Regions from separate parts of the Rhizobium sp. CFBP 13726 genome, predicted to be linked through region 1. Evidence: riboswitches for the same ligand, from Rfam matches in the RefSeq annotation. Region 1 holds a riboswitch; the other holds the start of a gene.
What was found. A riboswitch is a leader RNA that binds a small molecule or an ion and turns the genes downstream of it on or off. The one in region 1 is predicted to bind thiamine pyrophosphate.
Positions count from the first base shown of each region.

Region 2: another riboswitch for thiamine pyrophosphate. It lies ahead of IFT66_RS18400 (ABC transporter permease); the one in region 1 lies ahead of thiB (thiamine ABC transporter substrate binding subunit).

Region 1 covers NZ_JACYUU010000002.1:1,307,629-1,310,833, reverse strand. The annotation lists gene IFT66_RS13525 (thiamine/thiamine pyrophosphate ABC transporter permease ThiP) at 1-187, opposite strand, end outside; gene thiB (thiamine ABC transporter substrate binding subunit) at 203-1,225, opposite strand; TPP riboswitch at 1,268-1,375, opposite strand; gene IFT66_RS13515 (response regulator) at 1,543-2,016, opposite strand; gene IFT66_RS13510 (ABC-F family ATP-binding cassette domain-containing protein) at 2,185-3,205, opposite strand, start outside.
Region 2 covers NZ_JACYUU010000004.1:347,400-350,604, forward strand. The annotation lists gene IFT66_RS18390 (EAL domain-containing protein) at 1-680, shown strand, start outside; gene IFT66_RS18395 (DUF2934 domain-containing protein) at 787-1,032, opposite strand; TPP riboswitch at 1,193-1,295, shown strand; gene IFT66_RS18400 (ABC transporter permease) at 1,429-2,193, shown strand; gene IFT66_RS18405 (ABC transporter substrate-binding protein) at 2,210-3,154, shown strand; gene IFT66_RS18410 (hydroxyethylthiazole kinase) at 3,154-3,205, shown strand, end outside.

The DNA of each region.
Region 1 (3,205 bases):
GTGCCGCCTGCCAGAGCGTGAACTGCAGGATGCGTGCGGTATAGGCCGAGAACAATCGCCCCGGCGTTTCAGGCGCATCCCAGAGCAGCAGGGCCGAGACCGCGATGCCGACGAAAAGCGCGATCGCGACAAGGCTTATCACCCCGCCCGAAATCCCCCGTCTTCGCTCGGCAGCGGTCAGCAGCATGCCCGGTTCAGCCGATCAGTTCATGCTCATGGCGTTCAGCCATTCGTCGATCCATGCCTGGCGGTTCTTCGCGACTTCGTCGGATCCCATCAGGAATGTCTTTTCCGGCATGACCAGCTTGCCGAAAGCGTCGGGCAGCGGCTGCGACGTCTTCGTCACCGGCATCATCCAGTTGGTAGTGGGGATCACGTCCTGAAAACCCTGCGACACCATGAATTTGAGGAAGTCACGGGCGAGATCCTTGTCACGGGCGCCCTTCAGCATGCCGGCCACTTCGATCTGCACGTAATGGCCCTCGGAAAACGCGGCCGCCTGGTAACGGTTCTCGTTCTCCTCCACCATGTGATAGGCAGGCGAGGTCGTATAGGACAGCACCATCGGCACTTCGCCCTTGGTAAACAGGCCGTAGGCTTCCGACCAACCGGGCGTGACGGTCAGGATGCGGCCCTTCAGCTTTGCCCAGGCTTCCGGCGCCTTGTCGCCATAGACTGATTTCATCCACAAAAGCAGGCCGAGGCCGGGTGTCGAGGTGCGCGGATCTTCGATCGCGATCTTCTGCGAAGGATCGCCTTCCACCAGTTCCTTCAGGCTCCTCGGCGGGTTCTTGATGGTCTTCGTGTCGTAGACGACGGCGAAATGACCGTAGTCATAGGGCAGGAACGTATCGTCGGCGTAATTGCCGGGAACGTTGATGCCGCCATTGCCGGACGATGCCTGCAGTCCATGCGGTTCGAACAGGCCGGTGGCCTTGGCCTCCGAAATCAGGTTGGTATCGAGGCCGAGCGCGATATCGGCCTTGGTCGTCTCGCCCTCCAGCTTCAGCCGGGTCAGAAGGGCTACGCCATCGGCGACAGCCACGAATTCGACCTTGCAGGCGCAGGTCTTTTCGAAAGCGGCCTTCACCTTGGGGCCGGGGCCCCATTCGGCAGTAAAGCTTTCGTAGGTGTAGATGGTCAGCACCTTGTCTTCGGCCTTGGCGGCCGGCGACAGGATGATGGTGGCCGCAGCCACGGTGAGCGATAGCAAGAGTTTGCGCATCAACGCCTCCTTCAAAATCAATCTACAAGGGGAATAGGCGCTGAGCGTGAGCCGTCTAATCCCTCCGCCGGTGTTAGCCGGATCAGGTTCCGCGGGTTGGCTGAAAGCCTCTCAGCCGCACGTTACCGCGCAGCACCCCGTTAGAGCGGGAGTAGATGTAACGGTGAAGGAATTGTCTGGCAAGTGGTGTCGAACCCTGCCGTCTTGCGTTCAGGGCCAAAGGACCGAAAGGCATCGTGCGATAGCAGTCTCGATAGCAAGAAAGCCGCCCGGCGTGCCGGACGGCTTTCTTGCTAGTAGTTCTTTGACAACAAGGTTCAGGCGTTGAGCGCGTAGCCTGACTGGGAGTCGTTGCGGAATATCTTGAGGTCACGCGGCACGATCGCCATGCCGCCAAGACGGTTGGCGATGGCATAATCGATTGTCTGCTCCACCACATGCGGCATGACCGGCTTGGTCAGAACGCCGAGCGATCCTTCGACGCCGTCTTTCACGTCTTCCGGATTGGCCGTCATGAAGATGACCGTCAGGCCGTATTCGGCAGCGAGTTCGCGCCCGATTTCCGGACCGGTCCGGCCGTCGGAGAGATTGACGTCGACCAGCGCGATATCGGCGTATGCACCGAGCGACAGGGCGTGCTTGCGGGCGCTGGCAAAGCCTGCAACCTTGAGACCCATGCTCTCGACAGTCTCGGCAACATCAAGCGCGATCAGGAATTCGTCCTCGACGATCAGAACGCGCTGTTCCATTGCATCACTCGCCAGCCGACGACGCATCACATTAGTCAGCATTGGACATTCCTAACCGTTTTGTTTCCATCTGGTCGGCATGTCGGCATTCATACCGCACTACGCATTTCGACCACTTGATGGATGCCGAACGTCACCGGGGAATGTTTGTTCCGGCTCGCGACAAATAAAACGGTGGATATTTATTTGTTAAGTATAGGAATTCTTTAACTATCCTTCAATCTGTTCTCGGAGCATCTCAAGCTCCAGCCATTCTTCTTCCATTTTGGCGACACGATCGCGTAGTTTTGCCGTCTCTGCGGCAAGCTTTGAAAACGCCGACGGGTCTTTGGCGAAGAGTTTGGGATCGGCCATCTTCCGTTCGGACGTGGCGATCTCGTCCTGTGCCTTCGCCATCTCTTTGGGTAGATTTTCAAGCGCGAATTTCTGCTTGAACGAAAGTTTGCCCTTCGCCTTGGTGACACCGGGCGCACTGCCTTCGGTCTTTGCCTTTTCCGCCTTATCGGCGCGGCGCTTTTCGTCGGCCATGCCTTTGCGCTGCTGCAGCATGTCGGTATAGCCGCCTGCATATTCGATCCAGCGTCCATCCGGCGCATCCGGGTCTACCGGAGCGATCGTCGAGGTCACGGTGCGGTCGAGAAAGTCGCGGTCATGGCTGACGAGAATGACGGTGCCGGCATAGCCCGCGACGATTTCCTGCAGCAGGTCGAGCGTCTCGATGTCGAGGTCGTTGGTCGGTTCGTCGAGGATCAGAAGGTTCGACGGCTTTGCCAGCATGCGGGCCAGCATCAGGCGCGCGCGCTCGCCACCGGAGAGGTTCTTGATCGGCGTGCGGATCTGTTCCGGCTGGAACAGGAAGTCTTTCATGTAGCCCGCCACATGCCGCTGTTCGCCGTTGACCAGCAGCGTTTCGCCGCGGCCATCTGTCAAGTAATGGGACAGCGTGTCGGCGGGATCGAGGTCCTCGCGCTTCTGGTCGAGCGTGGCAATCTCGAGATTGGTGCCGAGCTTGATCCAGCCGCCGTCGGGGGCGAGCTGGCCCGTCAGCATCTTCAGCAGCGTCGTCTTGCCAGCACCATTCGGGCCGACCAGGCCGATCCGGTCGCCGCGATGGATGCGGATCGAGAATGGCGCGACGATCGGCTTGTCATAGGTCTTGGTGATGTTTTCCGCTTCCACCACCAGCTTGCCGGACTCGCGACCTTCGGCGACGGAGGCCTGAACGGAACCC
Region 2 (3,205 bases), on a different contig from region 1:
TCCCAACCCTGATTTCCGCGCAACGCACGATCGTCGATGGCGTTTCATTCGATGTGGAGGTCATTGTCGATGTGTCTGCCCGCGTCAGGCAGCAGCGCGCTATCGAAAGCGCTCTGAAAACCTCCGCGCAGACCGATGCCCTGTCAGGACTCCCAAACCGAGCCTGTTTCGATGAGGTTGTTGCGGGAGAGGTTGCCCGCAACCTGCTCAATGACAGAAAGCTCGCCATCGCCTACATCGATCTCAACGGCTTCAAGATCGTCAACGACAGTCTGGGGCATTCCGCAGGCGACGAAGTCCTGCGAACGATCTCGGCGAGACTTCGCGAAAGTTTCCGAGCGACGGATTTCATCGCCAGGGTCGGAGGAGACGAGTTTGCTATTCTTCTCGACATGGATCGCAAGTTTGCGGGCGATATGCAGACCCATATTCAGGAAACGATGGAAAGGGTGTTCAAGCCGATCCCCATCGATGGCCAGGTGACATTCACGGGTGCCGCGGTCGGCGTTACGTTCCTAAAGGCCGAAGACACGCCGCAAACTTATGTCAAACGCGCTGACGACTATATGTATCTGGCGAAAGCCACCGGAAAACGGGTGGCCGTCGTGTGTTTCGGTCAGGTTCTCGATCCCCCGACGACGCATAAAGTGGACCGGACGAACGGTGTTCGCGACGGCTGAAGTGTGTCGACGGCCGAACTATCGGCAGCCGATATTTCGAGGTGTTGTGCCAAGCCCTTTCGTGCAGGGCAGGTCTGATACCTATCCAGACTGCCGCTGGTCGTCGTCAGTCCGGCGCGACTGACGACGGAGGCCGGATTGTGGCGGCATCGTCGGCCGCTGCATCGTTCTCTCCACCAAACGCGGCATCAGCCTGCTGGTTGACCTTGGTCACATCGTCGCTTTCCTGATCCGACATGTCGGCTGGATGCTCGGAACGCTTCCAGTGATCGTCATGGGACCCTTCAGGACGGCCTTCTTCCTCCCACAGTCTGTAGGCCCGTTCGCGCTGTTCCTGTTCTCTATCGGTCATGGTTGCTCCTCCTAAGTTGCGAAGACATAACCAGCGGACGGGCCCCGGGTTTCCGGGAGGCGGATGACATACAATAAAATTTTTGTCAGCTCGCCGCGCAGGCTCTGCCGGACAGCGATCGTAAGCGATTGACAAAGGCCGTTTCTTTGTCCAACCTTGGCGTCATTCCGAGGGGAGCATCGAACGGTGCTGAGATGGCGGTGAGCCGGACCCTTGAACCTGATCCGGGTCATACCGGCGTAGGAACGGAAACGGCGCAATACCGCACCTCTTTCTTATTCTCCGCTCGCCTGGATCTCCATGATGTCAAGGTCAGGAGATCAGCCATGCTTACGCTCTCGAGAAATCCCCGAATAGGACGAATGCGGTTCGACGGTTTGAACCCGCGTCGCTGACATGCAGTCCCGGTTCGCAGCCCTCGGGCTTTTTCTGCTGCTGGTAGGCTGGCAGCTTGCCGTTCAGGTTTTTTCACCGCCGCGCTATCTTCTGCCGTCACCACTCGCGGTGGTGCAGGCATTGGTGGGTCAGAGCGGCTTCCTCGCCCACCACACGCTCGTCACCCTGAGCGAAATCCTTGCAGGTCTCATCGCAGGCAGCATTTTCGGTGCGGCGGTTGCGTTTCTCGTTGTGGCATTCCCGCGGGCCGGCAGGCTTGCCTGGCCGATCATCCTTATCCTGCAGACCTTTCCGGTCTTCGTGCTGGCACCCATACTGGTGCTCTGGCTCGGTTTCGGCATGGCGTCGAAAGTGATGATGACGACGCTCGTCATCTTCTTCCCGGTCGCCTCCGCCTTCGCAGATGGCCTGAGGCGGACGGAACCAGCGATTCTGGAAGCCGCCGCGCTGACAAGAGCGACGCCCTGGCAGATCCTTGTGAGGCTCAGAACACCGCTTGCGCTGCCGGCGCTCGTGTCCGGTCTGCGCGTCGCCGTGCCGCTCGCGCCGCTGGGTGCCGTGATCGGCGAATGGGTCGGGGCTTCAGCCGGGCTCGGCTTCGTCATGGTTCAGGCGAACGCCCGCATGCAGACCGACACCGTTTTCGCAGCCATGACCATCCTGGCCCTGACCAGCGTCGCGCTGCGCCTCGGTTTCGACCGTCTCGTAAAGGGACGCCCCCATTGGGCGACCGAGACCGAACAACAGACACAGTTATCATCGTGAGGAGAGACGACCACCCATGAAACGCATGCTTCTGGCCTTTGCCATCGCCCTATCCGCCAGCATGAATGCATCCGCAACGCATGCCGCAGAAAAGCTCACCGTCATGCTTGAATGGTTTGTGAACCCGGACCATGCGCCGCTCGTGATTGCCGCCGAAAACGGCTATTTCGAAGACGCCGGCCTCGATGTCGAGCTGGTGCCTCCCGCCGACCCGTCGACGGTGCCACGCCTCGTTGCCGCCGGTCAGGCCGATATCGGCATCCACTACCAACCGAACCTGTATCTCGATCGTGCAGCCGGCCTGCCGCTCAAGCGGATCGGTACCCTCGTCGAAACGCCCTTGAATACGGTGACGGTTCTCGCCGATGGCCCGATCAAGAGCCTCAAGGACCTGCGCGGCAAGAAGGTCGGCTTCTCCGTCACCGGTTTCGAAGACGCGATGCTGAAGCGCATGCTCGAGGGAGAAGGCGTTGCACTTACCGAGGTCCAACTGATCAACGTCAATTTCGCCCTCTCGCCGTCGCTGATCGGCGGCAAGGTCGATGCCACGCTTGGCGGTTTTAGAAACTTCGAACTGACGCAGATGCGGATCGAAGGGCACGAGGGTCGTTCCTTCTTTCCGGAAGAACACGGCGTCCCTGTTTATGACGAGCTGATCTTCGTGACGCGCGACGCGCTTGCGACAGATCCCCGCCTCCCCCGCTTTCTCGAATCCGTCGAGAAGGCTGCGATCTTCCTGACCAATCACCCGGACAATGCCTGGAAGCTGTTCATCAAGGCCTATCCCAACCTCGACGACCAGCTCAATCGGCAGGCGCTCACCGATACGCTGCCACGTTTCGCCAAACGGCCTGCAGCGCTTGATCGCGGCAGATACCAGCGTTTCGGTGAGTTCATGGCAGCGAGCGGCCTCATTCCGCAGGCGCCGCCGGTCGAAGACGTGGCGATCGAAATCCGGTGATGACAATGAACAATTACCCGACGCCGCAACAGGCCGGCGATCTTCTGGCAC